One region of the Cronobacter malonaticus LMG 23826 genome, then DNA from elsewhere that is predicted to be linked to it. Evidence: predicted binding sites of a transcription regulator. Region 1 holds the regulator's gene; each other region holds the start of a gene.
What was found. Region 1 encodes CRP, which controls carbon source genes, mostly activating them, when cyclic AMP is high. Its sites were predicted from a motif close to ATGTGANNNNNNTCACAT; they were not measured.
Positions count from the first base shown of each region.

Region 2: a site for CRP is predicted at 1,550-1,567, ahead of focA (formate transporter FocA). Genes of this name have one in related genera too.
Region 3: a site for CRP is predicted at 1,954-1,971, ahead of AFK66_RS12725 (ABC-F family ATPase). Genes of this name have one in related genera too.
Region 4: a site for CRP is predicted at 3,360-3,377, ahead of AFK66_RS02365 (2-hydroxycarboxylate transporter family protein). Genes of this name have one in related genera too.

Region 1 covers NZ_CP013940.1:198,744-203,709, forward strand. Annotated here, with positions in the region: gene AFK66_RS00860 (YccS/YhfK family putative transporter) at 1-1,753, opposite strand, end outside; gene crp (cAMP-activated global transcriptional regulator CRP) at 1,816-2,448, opposite strand; gene AFK66_RS00870 (OsmC family protein) at 2,759-3,166, shown strand; gene AFK66_RS00875 (phosphoribulokinase) at 3,211-4,080, opposite strand; gene AFK66_RS00880 (YheU family protein) at 4,129-4,347, opposite strand; gene AFK66_RS00885 (hydrolase) at 4,348-4,966, opposite strand, start outside.
Region 2 covers NZ_CP013940.1:2,609,283-2,614,248, reverse strand. Annotated here, with positions in the region: gene pflB (formate C-acetyltransferase) at 1-582, opposite strand, end outside; gene focA (formate transporter FocA) at 634-1,491, opposite strand; gene ycaO (30S ribosomal protein S12 methylthiotransferase accessory factor YcaO) at 1,895-3,658, opposite strand; gene AFK66_RS12340 (DUF421 domain-containing protein) at 3,800-4,492, shown strand; gene serC (3-phosphoserine/phosphohydroxythreonine transaminase) at 4,655-4,966, shown strand, end outside.
Region 3 covers NZ_CP013940.1:2,699,730-2,704,695, forward strand. Annotated here, with positions in the region: gene AFK66_RS12720 (filamentous hemagglutinin N-terminal domain-containing protein) at 1-257, shown strand, start outside; gene AFK66_RS12725 (ABC-F family ATPase) at 341-1,933, opposite strand; gene ldtB (L,D-transpeptidase) at 2,153-3,073, shown strand; gene AFK66_RS12735 (efflux transporter outer membrane subunit) at 3,145-4,686, opposite strand; gene AFK66_RS12740 (DHA2 family efflux MFS transporter permease subunit) at 4,688-4,966, opposite strand, start outside.
Region 4 covers NZ_CP013940.1:499,524-504,489, forward strand. Annotated here, with positions in the region: gene AFK66_RS02350 (ornithine decarboxylase) at 1-557, shown strand, start outside; gene AFK66_RS02355 (response regulator) at 777-1,475, opposite strand; gene AFK66_RS02360 (ATP-binding protein) at 1,465-3,099, opposite strand; gene AFK66_RS02365 (2-hydroxycarboxylate transporter family protein) at 3,436-4,800, shown strand; gene AFK66_RS02370 (fumarylacetoacetate hydrolase family protein) at 4,819-4,966, shown strand, end outside.

The DNA of each region.
Region 1 (4,966 bases):
ACTGGCTGTGCGTCACCCACAGGCGCATATCCTCCAGATAACGGCTATTAAAGCCTGGCTCCTGCATGGCCTGGTTGAGCGAGTTATAGAGCGCGTTGTGCGCCTGGTTGACCTGCATACGCTGCCAGGCGAGCGGGCCGGGCTGCGGGTCGTCGCTCAGGATCAGGCGCAGCGCCTCCTGGTCAGCCTCCAGCGCGTCATGCGCGTTCTGGCGCAGCAGGCCGCTTTGCCACTGGGGCCAGAGCCAGACCATACCGCCAAACGCGATAAGACAGCCGGACAGCGTGTCTATCAGGCGCGCCACGATGTACTGCTCGCCGTTGAGCGTCAGGATTTGCAGCGAATAGACCGCCGTGACGGTAAAGCCAATCATCGCCCAGCCGTAGTGCCGCCGGATTATCAGATAACTGATTAACGTCACCAGCAGCATGCCGAGCAGGGTATAGCCCTGCGGCACTTTCAGGTGCAGCGTGATGCCCGCGATAATCAGCCCCGCCAGCGTGCCGCCCGCCCGGTGCAGGATACGCACGCGGGTCGCGCCATAGCCGTTTTGCGTAACGAACAGCACCGTCATCAGGATCCAGTACGGCTTCGGAAGCTGGAACGCGCTCCCTAACAACCCCGCCGCCGCCAGCATCACGCCCAGACGCGCGGCGGTGCGCAGCGCGGCGGATTTCAGCGACAAATAGCTTTTCAGCGCCCGCAGCAGCGGCAGGCGTCGCTGGCCGCTGTCCATCAGATCACGGGCGTATAGCGGGCGCTGGGTGCGCAGCACGCGTGCAATACGGCTGAAATGGTATTCGCAGAACTGGCCAACCGGGTTATCCGGGTGCTGGCGGGCGATTTTCGCCAGCGCCTCGACCTGCTTATCCATCGAGAAACGATGCGAATAGCGGTGGTAAAGAATATCGTCAGAAAGCGTGCGCAGCCGCGTGGCGACGGTCTGCGCCGTCCAGCGCAACACTGCTTCGGCATGGCTGCGCTCCACCAGTTTTTGCACTTCGCCGGGCTGATGCAGCGATACCGAGATATGCTCCTGGAGATCCAGCGCCACCTGGAACGTGCGTAGCAGGCGCTTGTAACCGTTTTGTTTAGTGGCGGAGAGCATCTGCAACTGCTGATAGCACTGGCTTATCTGATCCACCACTTTTTGCTGATGCACCAGCAGCGGCGGCAGCGCCTGTTCCGGCTCGGTGTGGCGCGTCAGCAGGCTATATTTGGCCTCGCAGTAGTCGGCGAGGCTTTTATAAATCAGGCTTAACGATTCACGTAGCGGCTGTTCGCGCCACAGCCAGAACCAGAAACCGTTAAACGCGCCATACCAGAGCGTGCCAAAGACATAGAGCAGCATGGGCTCCCAGATGGGCATATTGCCGGCGAGGCTTAATGTAAAGATGGCCGCGATGAGCGAGGCGGGCAGCAGACGCGCATGCAGCGGGCTGATTTCCGCCGTCACGCCGAGCAGTAGCGCCAGCATCAGCAAAATGAGCGGCAGCGGCACAGACTGCAACAGCAGAAGTTGCACCGCCAGGCTGCTCAGCGCAAACAGCGAGGCGCCGATGATCAAGCGTTTAAAAAAGCGTTTGTGCGGGGTATCGAGACCGGCAATGTTGCAGCAGGCGGGAACGAGTGAAAACAGTAACCCTTGTTGAAGATGGCCCAGCATCAACCCGACCGCCACCGGCAGGCTTAAGATCAGCGTTTGCCGTAAAGCGTAATTAATTTCAGGGTGATAGATAAGACGACGCCACATAGGGGAGAAGTATAGATACAAAAACGGCGTGTTACCGAAGCGACACGCCGTTTTTTGATTTTTTAGCGGGTTCCGTAAACCACGATGGTTTTGCCGTGGGCGGAGATCAGGTTCTGATCTTCGAGCATTTTCAGAATGCGGCCAACGGTTTCGCGAGAGCAGCCGACGATCTGGCCGATTTCCTGGCGCGTGATTTTGATCTGCATCCCGTCAGGGTGGGTCATCGCGTCCGGCTGTTTCGCCAGGTTCAGCAGGGTCTGCGCGATGCGGCCGGTCACGTCGAGGAAGGCGAGGTTGCCCACTTTCTCAGACGTGACCTGCAGGCGGCGAGCCATCTGCGAGGAGAGACGCATCAGAATATCCGGGTTAACCTGGATCAGCTGACGGAATTTTTTGTAAGAGATTTCAGCTACTTCACAGGCAGTTTTAGCGCGAACCCAGGCGCTGCGTTCCTGACCTTCCTCGAACAAACCCAGTTCGCCGATGAAGTCTCCCTGATTCAGGTACGAGAGGATCATCTCCTTGCCCTCTTCATCTTTGATCAGCACTGCCACTGAGCCTTTAACGATGTAATACAGCGTCTCCGCTTTTTCACCCTGGTGAATCAGCGTGCTCTTAGATGGATACTTATGAATGTGGCAATGTGACAAGAACCATTCAAGAGTCGGGTCTGTTTGCGGTTTGCCAAGCACCATGCGCGGTTATCCTCTGTTTTAAACTGGCTCCAAAGACAGGGCGCGTAACCCCTGTCTGGCTTTGCAATCATCATCTTCCCGGGTCCAGGGAAGTTGGCTGTCCGTGGACATCGCAGCCGATAAATTGTCTTCTCCTCTGCACACATGCGTAACATCAATGTATCGCCGCTGCATCCAGACTGTTTTAGCATAGCTTTTCTCAGGTGTCTCCTGTTGTCTCGTTTCAGCTTGACGCAGGTCGCCCTTCCATTGCCTCTGACGTCGCGCGCGCGTAATCTGTCAGAAAAATGAATAGCCTGGAGTGATTAACATGCATGCACGAGTGAAATGGGTGGAAGGGTTAACCTTCCTGGGCGAGTCCGCCTCCGGGCATCAGATCCTGATGGACGGCAACTCTGGCGACAAAGCGCCGAGCCCGATGGAAATGGTGCTGATGGCCGCGGGCGGCTGCAGCGCGATTGATGTTGTCTCTATTCTGCAAAAAGGCCGTCACGACGTGACCGACTGCGAAGTGAAGCTGACGTCAGAGCGTCGCGAAGAAGCGCCGCGTCTGTTTACGCATATCAACCTGCACTTTGTCGTAACGGGTAAAGCCCTGAAAGATGCGGCAGTGTCGCGCGCGGTGGATCTGTCGGCAGAGAAGTATTGTTCGGTAGCGCTGATGCTCGGCAAAGGGGTCAACATCACTCATTCGTATGAAGTGATTGAAGCGTCATGAGATGACGGGCGGCCCGGCAGGCGCAGCGCCACCGGGCATCGCCGTTACGCTATCTGTTTGCCTTCCATCAGCCGCTGCACCAGCGGCAGCATAATAAGCTCCATCGCGAGCCCCATCTTTCCGCCCGGCACCACCAGCGTATTGATATGTGAAATAAACGAACCCTGTAGCATCGCCAGCAGCCACGGGTAGTCGATGTTATCCAGATTGCGGAAGTGAATAACCACGAAGCTTTCATCAAGCGACGGAATGCCTTTCGCGGCGAACGGGTTGGAGGTGTCCACCGTCGGCACGCGCTGGAAGTTAATGTGGGTACGTGAGAACTGCGGCGTGATGTAGTTGATGTAATCTTCCATTGAGCGCACCACGGAATCCATCACCGCCTCGCGGGAGTGGCCGCGCTCGCTGGTATCGCGGATGAGCTTCTGTATCCACTCCAGGTTGACGATAGGCACCACGCCTACGAGTAAATCGACATGCTTCGCCACGTCATGCTGCGGCGTCACCACGCCGCCGTGCAGCCCTTCGTAAAACAGCACGTCCGTCGGCTCCGGCAGCGGCTGCCACGGCGTAAACGTGCCGGGCACCTGGTTCCACGGCACCGCTTCGTCATAGGTGTGCAGATATTTACGCGACTGCCCTTTGCCGGTCAGGCCGTACTCCACAAAGGTTTGCTCCAGCAGGCCGAAATCGTTCGCCTCCGGGCCGAAATAGCTGATGTGGCGGCCAAGATCGCGCGCTTTGCGAATAGCCATGTCCATCTCCGGGCGCGTGTAGCGGTGAAAGCTGTCGCCTTCCACTTCGGCGGCACGGAGATTCAGCTGGGCGAAAATTTTACGAAACGCGAGGCTGGTGGTGGTGGTTCCCGCGCCGCTGGAGCCTGTGACGGCGATAACCGGATGTTTGGCAGACATAGCGAGACAACTCCCTGAAGCGGCGGGGCAAGGCTCCGCCTGGCAACGTTAACCGCGAAACTGCGAACGCGGCATGATATTGACCGTTTCGTGCAGCTCAGACCACACCAGAACGGCTTCGCCACTTTGCAACTGACGCCGCACGTCGGCGACCTTTTGCTCAAGCGAGCGTTCATGTTCACCATAATCAGTGCCTTCGCGCAAGACGAAGGCTTCAATCAGGCGCTCCAGGGTGTCGGGCGCGATCTCTTGCCAGGGAATGATCATTTATCGGTCCAGATAAGACGTTAACCAGTCAGGAATGCGCTGTTCCAGCCACATTTTGGGCTGACGCAGCGTGCCGCCGACAAAGCCCACGTGACCGCCATGCTCTGTCAGTTGATATTCAATATTAGCAGGCAGCGTGGTGGTGTCGGGGATCACGTGATGATCCATAAACGGGTCGTCTTTGGCTTGGATAATCAGTGTCGGACGGGTGATGCTGGCGAGACGCGGCATCGCGCTGCACTGGCGATAGTAATCGACGGCATCGCTAAAGCCGTGAATTTTCGACGTGATCAAATCATCGAAATCGCGGATGCGGCGCAGGCGCTTAAGCTGGGCGAGTTCAATCGGCAGCGTACCGGGCCAGGCTTTCAGCTTGCGGGTGGCGTTGGCTTTCAGCAGGTTCAGCAGATAGAACTGATAAAAGCGTGAAAAGCCTTTTTCCATATGGTTGCAGCAGTGTTCGAGCATAAACGGCGCGGACACAATCACGCCTGCCGTCAGCGGGAAGCTGGCGTCAATCTCCGCCATCAGGCAGCCGAGCATATTGCCGCCGAGCGAATAGCCCACCGCCGCTGTCGGTACGGTACCGTAACGTTCATCCAGCCAGCGCAGGAAAAAG
Region 2 (4,966 bases), 1.9 Mb from region 1:
CATCAGGAAGTCGATACCGTACAGGGCAACGCGACGGTAGTCACCGATGATACGGCCACGACCGTAAGCATCCGGCAGACCGGTCAGTACGCCAGATTTACGGCAGTTCAGGATGTCTTTGGTGTAAACATCGAATACACCCTGGTTGTGGGTTTTACGGTATTCGGTGAAGATTTTTTTCAGTTGCGGATCCAGCTCGCGGTTATACGCTTTGCAGGAGTTTTCAACCATTTTGATGCCGCCAAACGGGATGATGGCGCGTTTCAACGGAGCTTCAGTCTGCAGGCCAACAATTTTCTCAAGAGACTTGTTGATATAACCTGCGTCATGCGAGGTGATGGTGGACGCTACGGAAGTGTCGAAGTCTACTGGCGCATGAGTGCGGTTCTCCAGTTTGACGCCTTCCATAACTTTGTCCCACAGGGTAGTGGTGGCTTCAGTTGCGCCAGCCAGGAAGGACTCGTCACCCTCGTATGGCGTGTAGTTTTTCTGGATAAAGTCGCGGACGTTGACTTCATTCTGCCAGTCGCCTTTCGCAAAACCTTCCCAGGCTGTGGCTAACTTTTCATTAAGCTCGGACATGTAACACCTACCTTCTTAAGTGGATTTTTTATTTACTGCCTGGAACAACTATCAGCGATGGTCGTCGCCACGCAGGTAAATGACCCAGTACGTCAATCCGACAAGCAACCCCCCACCGATAATATTACCAATCGTTACCGGTATCAGGTTATCGACGATGAAATTCATCACGGTCAGATGAGAAAATTGGTCTGGCGAAGCGTGGATCGCGCTCCAGAACTCCGGGCTGCCAAAGTGACGAATCACTATCCCCATCGGGATCATAAACATGTTGGCGATGCTGTGTTCGAATCCGCTGGCCACAAACATGCCGACCGGCAGAATCATAATAAAGGCCTTATCGATAAGGCTGCGTCCTGAGTAACTCATCCAGACGGCCAGACAGACCATCAGGTTGGCCAGGATGCCAAGGCAAACTGCCTCGATAAACGTATGTTCAACTTTATGCGACGCCGTTTGCAGGACGTTAAGCCCCCAACCGCCATTGGCGGTCATATACTCGCCAGAAAGCCACATCAGTAAAACAAAGAGCAGAGCGCCAATCAGGTTGCCGATATACACATTCACCCAGTTGCGCGTCAGCTGACCCCAGGTGATACGGCCGCTGGCTTTCGCGACCACAATCAGTACCGTTGAGGTAAAAAGATCGGCGCCGCAGATGACGCAAAGAATCAGACCGAGTGAGAAACAGATACCGCCAATCAGTTTGGTAATGCCAAAAGGCATTGCGGCAGCGCCGGTGGTGGCGGTGATATAGAAAACAAAAGCAATGGAAATGAATACGCCAGCCGTAATTGCCAGATAAAACGTTTTTAACGGATGTTTCGTGGCTTTATAAACGCCCGCTTCTTCAGCGACTTTCGCCATCGCAGCAGGGAGTAATGAGTCAAAAGGGTTGTCAGCTTTCACACTAACTCTCTCTTTATTTATTCGGCGAGTTGATACTAACAAAGCGTGATGGAGTAAAATTTGATATGGATCATATCTCGCCAGGTTTGCAGGACTGAAAGGCGTTTGGTTTTTACGCAATTTCAGATTAACTTTTTGATTATAAAGTAAAAAATAAATTTTAAAAATTATTAAAAGTGTTGAAAAAAAAGCGGTTTACCTCTCCCCACAAAGTGTTAATCAATATGAATTATTGGCTAAAAAAGGTAACAATCAAGCCTGGTGGATATATTTCATATTCACCAATTATTAACTCGATATTTACAATTAAATTTTCACCAGACAAATAAAAACGGGGCCGAAAACGCGCCCCGTCATATTTGCTAAACATAAGTGTGAAGCAGGTCAATTGATATGAGTTATATCAATTTCCTTGCCAAAACTTCGCTTTAGCGCGCTGAAGTTTTTCGTAGGCTGCCAGCAGCGACTGATGCGCCGGGAAGGCTTTAAGCTCGCCATCGACAGGCTGCAGACCATAGAAGGGCGCTTCGCCGCTGATGGCCGCGCTGGCCGCTTCCACCGCCTCTGCGCCATACATCCGGACAAAAGCATTCAGGTATTGCAGCGGCTCGCGCTCCTCTTCCTGCGCCAGCAGCAGAAGCGTCTGCAGGCAACGATAGTAGTTGGCGCGCCCGGCGCTGAATACCGAGGCGTTAAACTCCATGGTCCACTCGGTCCAGATCAGCGCCTGATCCAGATCGCCACCTGCCAGCGCCAGCATCGCTTTCAGCTCGCCGATGCGCAGGGTATACCAGCCGTTGTCTTTACCCGTTGCCAGGCCCAGCAGCTCGCGCACGCGGGTGAAGTCGTCATGGCCTTCTTCATCCAGCTGAGCGATCAGATTCAGATAATCTTCTTTTTCCCACTCGCTGCCCGGCAGCGCCAACAGCGTTTCGCGCAGATGGCTACCCATGTTGTTATTGGCGAGAAGCAGATCTTCTGCCGGATAGATATCGGACATGCCCGGCACAATGATACGGCAGGCGTAAACGCCCAGATGCTCGTAATCGGCGATGTAGACTTCTTTATCTTCAGCCTTAAAAATCGCCATCAGGGTAGCGAATTCTTCTTCTGTCGTACCGGCGAAGCTCCAGTCTACAAACGGGTAATCTGCGTCCTGCTTAAACATATCCCAGGAGATAAGACCGCTGGAGTCGATGAAGTGCGTCTCAAGGTTCGCATGCTCGGCCACTTCTTCATCGTCGAACGTCGGTGGCGTAAACACGTCGAGATCTTTCAGGCCGCGGCCCTGCAGCAATTCGGTGACGGTACGTTCCAGCGCCACGCCGAAATCAGGATGCGCGCCGAAAGACGCAAAGCAGGTACCGTTGGCCGGATTAAACAGCACGACGCAGATAACCGGATATTTTCCGCCAAGAGAGCCGTCGTAAGCGAAAATCGGGAAGCCTTCCGCTTCGAGCGTATTGATAGCCTCTACCACGCCCGGATAGCGCGCCAGAACCTCTTGCGGGATTTCCGGCAGGCTGATGCTCTCGGCAATAATGCGATTTTTGATATGGCGCTCAAAGACTTCAGACAGCCCCTGAACGCGGGCTTCGTTGCGGGTATTACCAGCAGACATGCCGTTGGACACATACAGGTTGCCCACAATGTTCATCGGAATATAGACGGTCTGCTCATCCGACTGGCGCGTAAACGGCAGGGCGCAGATGCCGCGCTCTTCATTACCGGATTGCAGGTCAACCAGCATACTGGCGGTCAGTTCGTTCTCCGGATCGTAAAACGCGCGCAGACGGGCATCAAGAATGCCTTCTGGCAGTTCATCACTCTGCGGGATCGGGAACCATTTTTCGTTCGGATAGTGCACGAACGGGCCGTTCGCGATCGTATCGCCCAGCCAGAAATCGGCGAAGAAATAGTTGGTGGACAGACGCTCAAAGTATTCGCCCAGCGCGGAGGCCAGCGCGGCTTTTTTGGTGGCACCTTTACCGTTGGTAAAGCACAGCGCGCACTCTTTGTCGCGAATATGCACAGACCAGACGTTCGGCACCGGGTTCAGCCAGGAGGCTTCTTCGATGTTAAAGCCCAGATCGGTGAGTTTCTGCTGGAAGCGAGCGATGGAGTCTTCCAGAGCGGCATCTTTGCCGGGGATGAAGGTTTGAGTCATGGGATCCACTTTTATCGTACGCAAAGCGCGCAATGATACGGATTTTAACCCTTCTGCGCCATCGTCCCGCCCGACGCGGCAAAAATAAATCTTGCGACTATGCTTAATGAAGATAACTCCCTGTTATGGCGTAAGAAAAATATGAAAGCTTTCGATTTGCAACGGATGGCGCTTGACAAATTTCCTCTTGAATTTCTGGGTGAAGTCGCGCTGCGCAGTCTTTACACCTTTATTCTGGTGTTTCTGTTTCTCAAAATCACCGGGCGGCGCGGCGTGCGTCAGATGTCGCTCTTTGAGGTGCTGATTATCCTGACGCTCGGCTCAGCGGCGGGTGACGTGGCGTTTTACGACGACGTGCCGCTGCTGCCGGTGCTGGTAGTTTTCGTCACGCTCGGTTTGCTCTACCGCCTGGTGATGTGGCTGATGTCCTGTAGCGAAAAGCTTGAGGATCTGCTGGAGGGCAAACCGCGCATCATTATTGAAGACGGTGAGCTGGCCTGGGAAAAACTCAACCGGGAGAACATGACGGAATTTGAGTTCTTTATGGAGCTGCGAACCAAAGGCGTGGAGCATCTGGGGCAGGTGCGACTCGCCATCCTTGAGGCTAACGGACAAATCAGCGTCTATTACTATCCCGACAAACTGGTGCGCCCGGGGCTGTCGATTCTGCCGGAGTATTGTAGCGAGCGTTTTGAACATATCCCCGAAACCGGTGATTACGCCTGTATCCGGTGTAGCGAAGTGGTGACGTTTAACGCAGGCGTCAAACCGTCCTGTCCGCGCTGCAAAAACCATATATGGGTGAAGGCAAGCACCGCGACCCGCGTCACCTGACAGCAAATTCCACCGCCAGCGGGCGCTGCGCTGGCGGATTGTGTTGTGTGATTTGGCGCACATTCCCCCCGGTGCCAGGATTAGCCGTTGCAGCCCTGTCAACGGAATGATAAAACCGATAGCCACAGGAAAAACTTATTGCTTTTAGCGTGGTGAGGGGAAATGGCTCAGGTCTACAATTTTAGTTCTGGCCCGGCGATGCTGCCGGCGGATGTGTTACGAGTGGCTCAGGAAGAGTTGCGTGACTGGCAGGGGTTAGGCACCTCTGTGATGGAAATCAGCCACCGCAGCAAAGAGTTTATTCAGGTGGCTGAACAGGCGGAACAGGATTTTCGCGATCTGCTGGAAATCCCCTCAAATTACAAAGTTTTATTCTGCCACGGCGGCGGACGCGGGCAGTTCTCCGCGCTTCCGCTGAATCTGCTGGGCGACAAAACCACCGCAGATTACGTTGACGGTGGCTACTGGGCGGCA
Region 3 (4,966 bases), 1.8 Mb from region 1:
TCGCAATTTACGCAGCAAAATCGTTCGTGAATGAAAACGGCGGCTATATTAACGGCCGCGACGGGCTGTCGATCGAGGCGGTGAATACGCTGGATAACGAGGGTTCGCTCTATTCTTACGATACGATCACGCTGCGTTCCCATAAAGTTACTAACCATAGCGGCGCTAAAATCTCCAGCGACGATAATGAGATCTTCACCGATCGCTTTGTGAATCATGGCCGCATCGAAGGGTATTACGATCTGCATGACTACTGATCGACACAAGACCGTTTAAAGTAAGGCCATAAAAAAACGGGTAGTCATCTGACTACCCGTTGTTATTTTAATGTGGAGAAGCGTTATTCGATGCCTTTGCTGCGCAGATAATCTTCGTAACCGCCGGAGAAATCCACCACGCGTTCTGGGGTAATTTCAATCACGCGGGTCGCGAGAGAGCTGACAAACTCACGGTCGTGGGAGACGAAAATCAGCGTACCCTGGTACATTTCCAGCGCGGCGTTCAGCGATTCGATCGATTCCATATCCAGGTGGTTGGTCGGTTCGTCCATCACCAGAATGTTCGGTTTTTGCATCATCAGCTTGCCGAACAGCATACGGCCCTTTTCACCACCAGAGAGCACTTTAGCGGGCTTTTTGATGTCATCCTGGCTGAACAGCAGACGTCCGAGAATGCTGCGTACCGCCTGCTCGTCGTCGCCTTCCTGCTTCCACTGGCTCATCCAGTCGAAAACGGTCAGATCGTTTTCGAACTCATACTCGTGATCCTGCGCGTAGTAGCCAATCTGCGCATTCTCGGACCATTTTACGGTGCCGTTATCCGGTTGCAGTTCGCCCACCAGCGTTTTCAGCATGGTGGATTTACCCACGCCGTTCGCGCCGAGGATCGCCAGCTTCTCGCCCACTTCCAGCAGCAGGCCGACGTTTTTAAACAGCGGGCCGTTATCGAAGCCTTTGGTCATCGCTTCCACTTCCAGCGCGTTGCGGAACAGCTTTTTATCCTGCTCGAAGCGGATAAACGGGTTCTGGCGGCTGGAGGCTTTCACCTCTTCCAGTTTGATTTTATCAATCTGGCGGGCGCGGGAGGTCGCCTGACGGGATTTCGAGGCGTTGGCGCTAAAGCGGCTCACGAACGATTGCAGGTCGGCGATCTGGGCCTTTTTCTTGGCGTTGTCCGCCAGCAGGCGTTCGCGCGCCTGGGTCGCGGCGGTCATGTATTCGTCGTAGTTGCCCGGATAAACGCGCAGCTCGCCGTAGTCGAGATCCGCCATATGGGTGCAGACCATGTTCAGGAAGTGACGGTCGTGCGAAATGATAATCATGGTGCTGTCGCGATCGTTCAGCGTCTGCTCCAGCCAGCGAATGGTGTCGATGTCCAGGTTGTTCGTCGGTTCGTCGAGCAGCAGGATATCCGGGTTGGAGAACAGCGCCTGCGCCAGCAGGACACGCAGCTTCCAGCCAGGGGCAACTTCGCTCATCGGGCCGTAGTGCTGCTCCAGCGGAATACCGACGCCCAGCAGCAGCTCGCCCGCGCGGGACTCCGCGCTGTAGCCGTCCATTTCGCCATATTTCACTTCGAGATCGGCCACCTTATAGCCGTCTTCTTCGCTCATCTCCGGCAGGCTGTAGATGCGATCGCGTTCCTGCTTCACTTCCCACAGCTCGCTGTGACCCATAATTACGGTGTCCAGCACGGTATATTGTTCAAACGCGAACTGATCCTGACGCAGCTTACCGATGCGTTCGTTCGGATCGAGCGAGACGTTGCCCGCGCTCGGCTGTAGATCGCCGCCGAGGATTTTCATGAAAGTGGACTTGCCGCTCCCGTTGGCGCCAATCAGACCGTAACGGTTGCCGCCGCCAAACTTGACGGAAATGTTTTCAAACAGCGGCTTACTGCCGAACTGCATGGTGACGTTGCTGGTAACTAACACGCGTAATTCCTGGGTAAGATGTGTGATAAACAACGCATTATGCCATAACTCCGAATTTATTTCCCCCGCCAATGGACTGACTACACTGACTCAGGAATGGGAAAAAAATGTGAATAAACACACAACTCAATTCCCTGCTACGGAGAATGCACATATAATGCGCTCCCTGTATTGTTTCGTTCACTCTAACGGCCGGTCTGGCAACGATATTTGCATAACATGAAGATGAAATTACGCACGCTTTTAGTGGCAGCCTTCGCAGTCGTCGGGTTTTGTAAATCCGCCTCTGCGGTGACTTATCCTCTGCCGACCGACGGTAGCCGTCTGGTGGGTGAAAACCAGGTGGTGACGATCCCGGAAGGCAACAGCCTGCCGCTGGAAGATTTCGCCGCACAGTATCAGATGGGGCTTTCCAACATGCTGGAAGCCAACCCGGGCGTTGACCCGTATCTGCCGAAAGGCGGCACCATCCTCAACATTCCTCAGCAGCTGATCCTGCCGGATACGCCGCATGAAGGGATTGTGATTAACAGCGCCGAAATGCGTCTGTATTACTACCCGAAAGGCACCAACACCGTTATCGTGCTGCCGATCGGTATCGGTCAGCTCGGTAAAGACACCCCGATCAACTGGGTGACCAAAGTGGAGCGCAAGCGCGCGAACCCGACCTGGACGCCAACCGCCAAGATGCATGCGGAATACGCGGCCGCGGGCGAACCGCTGCCGCCGGTGGTACCGGCTGGCCCGGATAACCCGATGGGCCTCTACGCGCTCTACATCGGCCGCTTGTACGCTATCCACGGTACCAACGCCAACTTCGGTATCGGCCTGCGCGTGAGCCACGGCTGCGTGCGTCTGCGTAACGAAGACATTAAATTCCTGTTTGAGAACGTGCCGGTCGGCACCCGCGTACAGTTTGTCAACGAGCCGGTGAAAGCGACTACCGAGCCGGATGGCAGCCGTTACATCGAGGTACATAACCCGCTCTCTACCAGCGAAGATCAGATCAACAACAACGAACTGGTGCCGATTACGCTGACCAAGGCGGTAACCACCGTCACCAGTCAGAGCGATGTCGATCAGAACGTCGTTGAGCAGGCGGTACAGAACCGTTCCGGTATGCCGGTTCGTCTGAACTAATCTGCCGCAAGGCGATAAAAAAACCCCGCGCGCATCGCTGCCCGCGGGGTTTTTTATTGGCGGTGAATGCCCTAGCTGCGCGGTGCGGGGCCGAAAACGTCGTAATCCGGCAGGCGCACGTTCTGGTATGGCTCCCAGCCGCCGCCGAGCGCTTTGTAGAGCGCGACCAGATCGAGACTGCTCTGCACCCGCGCCTGCGCGCGCTGCTGCTCGGCCTGTGCCAGCTGGCGCTGGGCGTCGAGCACGTCGATAAACGTGGCGATGCCTTTACGGTAGCTGTCGCTCGCCAGATCGAACGAGGTTTGCAGCGCGTCCAGGGTTTTCTCAAGCCCCGCCTCGCGCTGCTGGTCGGTGCGATAACTCACCAGCGCATTTTCTACATCGCTCAACGCCGTCAGCACCGTCTGGCGATACTGCAACGCCGCCGCGCCCTGCTCCGCGCGGGCCAGTTTCACGCTGGAGACCAGCCGCCCGCCCTGGAAGATGGGAATCGAAACCTGCGGGCCAAAGCTGTAAAAATGGCTGCTCCAGTCGGTCAGATAATCGGTTTCGCTGTTACGCATCCCGAACTGGCCCGAGAGCGACAGGCTCGGGAAGAGCTGCGCCACGGATACGCCGATTTGCGCGGTCGCGGCGTGGAGCCGTGCTTCGGCTTCGCGCACGTCCGGGCGGCGGCGCGCGAGCGTTGAGGGAATGCCCACCGGCACGATTTCCGGCAGCTCCGGCAGCGGCTGTGCGGCCTGCAATTCGGCGTCGAGCGCGCCCGGCGGTTTGCCAAGCAGTACCGCCAGCCCGTTCATCGCCTGGCGCTCCTGCGCCTGATACTGCGGCAGCTGCGCCTGGAGCGTACCAAGCTGGGCGCGGGCGTTTTCCACATCCAGCTGCGGCGACAGCCCGCTTCGCTGGCGGCTTTCGGTCAGCTCCAGCGTCTGCTGCGCCGAGGCGATTTGCTGATTCATGGTGGCGAGAATGCTCTGCGCGCCGCGCAGTTGCAGCCAGGCACGCGCCACTTCAGCCTCCAGAGAAACCAGTGCGTCGTTGCGCTGCTCAATCGCCGCCTTCTGCTGCGCGTCTGCGGCTTCCACCTGACGGCGCACTTTGCCCCACAGGTCGATTTCCCACTGCGCGTCAAAGCTGCCCTGATAGAGGTTAATCGGCTGCGTCAGCGGCCCGAGCGCGGAGCTGATTTGCGGATCGACCGCATCAAGCTGGCCATAGACATCATGCGATTTTAGCTCGCCTTCCAGACCGAGCTGCTGGCGCGTGGCGCGCACATTGCCGTTGACCGCCGGAAAAAACGCGCCGCCCGCCTGGTTTATCTGTTCACGGGCACCCGCGATACGCAGTACGGTTTGCTGTAGCGATAAGTTACCGGCGATGGCGCGCTCGATCAGACTGTCGAGCTGCGGCGATTTAAACGTGCGCCACCAGCGCGGATCCGGCGCGGTACTACGCGCCTTCGATGCCACATCTGGCGCGTTCTGCCGGGCGGTTTCGCCGAAAGCACCCGGCGTGACGGGTTGCGGCCGTTGGTAATCGGGGCCAACCGCGCAGCCTGCCAGCAGCAGCGCCAGCGCCGTAAGTGTAAAGGGGAAGGTCACTCTCCCGGACATATTAATGTGCTCCTGCGGAGCCTTCGCTCTTAATGGGCGAAAGCAATAAACAAAACGGAATCAACAGGATCGCCACCACGCTCAGCATGGTGAACACGTCGACATACGCAAGGATGCGCGACTGGGCAATCATGGTTTTATAAAGCTGCCCGGTGGCGATGCCGGTCGGGTCGCCCAATTGTGCGGTGAAATTACGTACCGCCTCGGCGCCGCTGCGTATCGCCTGCTGGAACTGTTCGTCAAAAGGCGTCATGTGCGCGCTCAGATGGGCGCTCTGCAC
Region 4 (4,966 bases), 300 kb from region 1:
TTAACTCGATCCTGTTTTTGCTCACACCCGCCGAAAGCGCGCAGAAGATGGCGCATCTGGTCGCGATGCTGGCGCGCTTTGAGCAACATATTGAAGACGATACGCCGCTTGCCGACGTGTTGCCGACGATCTGTCAGAAATACCCGGTGCGCTATAAAGGCTACACGCTGCGCCAGCTCTGTCAGGAGATGCATAACCTGTACGTGAGTTTTGACGTGAAGGCGTTGCAGCGGGCGATGTTCCGCAAAGCCGAGCTGCCGCAGGTGGTGATGAATCCGCAGCAGGCGAATGTGGAGTATATTCGCGGCAACGTGGAGCTGGTGCGTCTGAGCGAGGCCGAAGGGCGCGTGGCGGCGGAAGGCGCGCTGCCGTATCCGCCGGGCGTGTTGTGCGTGGTGCCTGGCGAGGTGTGGGGCGGCGCGGCGTTGCGTTATTTCCTGGCGCTGGAAGAGGGCGTGAACCTGTTACCGGGCTTTTCGCCGGAGTTGCAGGGCGTTTACAGCCAGACCGACCCGGACGGCATTAAGCGGTTGTACGGGTATATGTTGCGCGAATAAGGCGTTATCGGGCGGGTGTTGGGTGTGACGCTGGCGGGTGCGCTTCGCTTACCCGCCCTACATAATTTCAGCGCCTTATGTGTCGTTGGTGATGGCGGGGCGTGAATGGTGGGTGCGCTTCGCTTACCCACCCTACGAGAATGCCATCATTTTTATCGTGTAGGGCGGGTAAGCAACGCGCACCCGCCATAAAACCACCCCACTATCAAAACCAAAAAATCATGCACTTTCATTCGCCCGGCGGTACAACCGCCGCGGGTGGCCAATCTTGCCGTATAGCATCTCTACCGTCAGAAATCCGCTCTCAACACAATGCTCCAGATACCGCCGCGTGGTGGTTTTGCTCAACCCCGTCGCGCTCACCACGTCATCGACCGAAAAAATCTGCTCGCGGCTCTCCACAAACAGCCGCTGCACCAGCGTCAGCGTATTCTCCTCAATCCCCTTTGCGCCGGAATCCGGCCGGAAGCTGCGCGCCTGCAACTGATACAACGAATCCACGTTCTGCTGATCCACAATCTTCCACACCCGCTGCTGCTCGCGAAACTGCACAAAGCGCTCCAGCGAATGGCTAAGGCGCTTCCACGACACCGGCTTTAGCAGATAATCGAACGCGCCGTTGCGGATCGCCTGGCTACAGGTGTCCATGTCGCTCGCGGCGGTAATAAAAATCACCGAACAGGCGCTGTTCTTCAGCGTCAGGCTCTCCGTCAGCGTAATGCCTTTGCCGTCCGGCAGATAATTGTCCAGCAGCACCAGATGCGGGCGCTTCTCGCGGATCTGCTGCTCGGCGTCGGCGAGCGTCGCCGCCATGCCCACCAGCCGCAAATGCGAGTGCTGCTTTACCATTTCGGCGTGCAGCGCCGCCAGCTGGTTTTCATCTTCCACAATCAGTACGTCGGTCATCTCAGGTGGCATAGTCAGGTTCTCCCTGCGGTTGGGCCGGACGAACGTCGGGCGCGTTAGGAATAAAAATTGAGAAAATCGTGCCCCGCGGCGTATTGGCGGACACTTCCAGCGTGCCGCCCGCGAGCTTCACATAGCTGGCGATAAGATGCAGGTCGATACCGTGATCGCCGCGGCGTTTGGTGGTAAAACCCGGTTCGAAGATCCTGTCGCGAAGCGCGGGCGCGATCCCCACACCACGATCCGCCACTTCGATGATCAGCTCCCGCTCATTCAGGCGGATCAACACCTCGACCGGATCGTGCGGCCCTTCGGCGCGCTGGGTGGCTTCGATGGCGTTATCCAGCAGATTGCCGATAACCGAAATCAGCTCCGGCTCGCCAAGCCCGCGGAACGCGCGCGCCATCTCGCAGGCTGGATCGAACGTCAGCGTCACGCCTTTCTCGCGCGCTCTGGCGCATTTGCCGATAAGCAGCCCGCATAGCGTGGGGGAATGAAACCGCCGGGAGATAAAATCGAGCAGCTCCTGGGTGTGCTCGGTCTGAGCCTGAATATAGCTCAGCGCCTGGTCGTAGTGGCCCAGATGCAGCAGCCCGGCCAGCGTCGACATCCGGTTTAACTGCTCGTGACGCAGAATGCGCAGGTTATCCGCGTAGCGTTTTACCTGGCTTAGCTGCACGCTCAGGCTGTCGATATCCTTGCGATCGCGAAAGGTAACCACCCAGCCCTGCAGCTCACCTTCCAGCAGAATGCGCACCCGGCTTGCGATCACCGTCAGATGGTTAAATACGCAAATCTCATCATGCGTGTCGTTCTCCAGCATCACCTGCGGGGAGAAAAACGAGACGGGGTTAATCACCGCCTCCAGCGGCTGGCCGCGCAGCGAGCGCGACGACACGTTCAGCCCCAGCAGCCGCTTGGCGGCGCGGTTAATCACCGCGATGCGCGAATGTTCGTCGATGGCGATAACGCCTTCGTAGATGGATTCCATCAGCGCCTTTTGCTGGCGCACGAGAAGCCCGATCTCCCGCGGCTCCAGAAAAAACATCTGTTTTTTTATACTGCGGGTGAAAAACCATGAAAAGATAAACAGCGCCAGCAGTAGCAACAGCGCGCCAATCAGGATATTGACCACTTTGCCAAGCGTAATGGTATCGAGATAGCTGGTCAGATAGCCGACCGAGACAATGCCGATGACGCGACCCTGGTCGTCAAAAATCGGCGCTTTGCTGCGCAGCGACACCCCAAGCCCGCCCCGGCGAATGCTGGTAATGGTTTTTCCTTCTAACACATCCTGATTATCGCCGCCGATAAGCGGCGTGCCGATACGGTCATGAAAGACGGAATGAAACAGGTGCAGACCTTTCTCATCGCCAATAACCATAAAGCTGGCGTCGCTGTGGCGGGCCATACCCGTCATAAAGGAATTAATCGCCGGAATATTACGTTTTGTAACGGCTTCACGTAATGACGGAATGAGAGAAATCTCTTCCGCCTGTATTCTCGCGCGGCTGCTCATCTCCTGATAAAGCTGGCGGCTGACGTCGAGGTAATAATAAACGCCGAGCGCCGTAAACAATACGGAGAAGAATATAATGAGATGAATAAATAACTTTATGCGAAATGAAAATTTCATCGTTCACTGGCGCGCCGGAATGCAAACAATAGAGAACTGTACCATTTTTTCAGGCGCTTACCGGAACGGTGCCCGAAACTTGTGATCCCCTCCACAGGCAAGCCGCGCGGCGGTAACTGTTTACCCGAGTTACGTTTTTAGGCTGAAAAAGACGTCTGCTGAATAAACGCCATAAAAACCACGCGTGTAAATTACGTGTGGATCACAGTGCGCTAATTAAAACCATAAACACCATAGGTGCCATTAAATTACCGGCGCTGATTCGGCCTTCCTCACAAATTGTAAGGGTAACCTCTTTTACGCTTAACAGGAAATATAACTACGGAGCTTAATTAAATGAGCACAACCGATGATTCTTACGTCGTACCCCACAATCCGTCTGCTGCGAAGCCAATATCACTGAAAGAAAAGTGGTGGCATATCATGGATACCTGGAAAATCGGGATTATTCCATTGCCGCTGTTTCTGCTCTCTGGCGCGCTTATCGCGATTGACTGCCTCGGCGGCAAACTGCCGAGCGACATTGTGGTGATGGTCGCCACGCTTGCCTTCTTCGGCTTCGCCTGCGGCGAGTTCGGCAAGCGCTTGCCTGTGGTTGGCAAAATGGGCGCGGCGGCGATTTGCGCCACTTTCATCCCTTCCGCGCTGGTCTATTACGGCTGGCTGCCGGATGTGGTCGTGGAATCCACCACCAAATTCTATAAATCCACCAACATTCTCTATCTCTACATCTGCTGCATTATCGTCGGCAGCATCATGAGCATGAACCGCACCACGCTCATTCAGGGCTTTCTGCGTATTTTCTTCCCGATGCTGTGCGGCGAAGTCGTCGGCATGCTGGTGGGGATGGGCGTCGGTATCGCGCTGGGCATGGAGCCGTTCCAGATCTTTTTCTTCCTGATCCTGCCTATTATGGCGGGCGGCGTGGGCGAAGGGGCGATCCCGCTTTCCATCGGCTACGCGACGCTGCTGCATATGGATCAGGGCGTGGCGCTGGGCCGCGTGCTGCCTATCGTGATGCTCGGCAGCCTCACCGCGATTATTATCGCCGGTTGCCTTAACCAGCTTGGCAAACGCTATCCGCACCTGACCGGCGAAGGCGAGCTGATGCCGGATCGCGGCGACAAACCGCAGGCCCAGACGCTGACTACCGCGTTCAGCGGCAAGGCTGACGTCACCACCATTGCCTCGGGCGCGCTGCTGGCGGTGCTGCTCTATATGCTCGGCATGCTCGGCCATAAGCTGATTGGCCTGCCCGCGCCGGTTGGCATGCTGTTTATCGCGGTCTTTATCAAGCTGGTGCACGGCGTTTCTCCGCGCCTGCTGGAAGGCTCGCAGGTGGTTTATAAATTCTTCCAGACTTCCGTGACCTACCCGATCCTCTTCGCCGTCGGCGTGGCTATTACCCCATGGGAAGAGCTGATGCACGCCTTTACGCTCAACAACCTGCTGGTGATTGTCAGCACCGTGTCGGCGCTGGTGGCGACGGGCTTTTTCGTCGGCAAGAAAATCGGTATGCACCCGATTGATGTGGCCATCGTCTCCTGCTGTCAGAGCGGGCAGGGCGGCACCGGCGACGTCGCCATCCTCACCGCGGGCAACCGCATGACCTTAATGCCTTTCGCTCAGATAGCCACCCGCATCGGCGGCGCGATTAACGTCTCGCTCGCGCTGCTGGTACTGGGCAATTTCCTTGTTTAATCGTCAGGATACGTTGTTATGAAACTTGCGAGTTATCTCCATCAGGGCCGCCGCAGTTACGGCATTGTCACGGGTAACGGCGTGGTGGATCTCGGCGCCCGTCTCGGGGCGCACTACGCGGATCTCAAAACGCTGCTGGCGCGGGATGCGCTGGAACAGGCGCGCA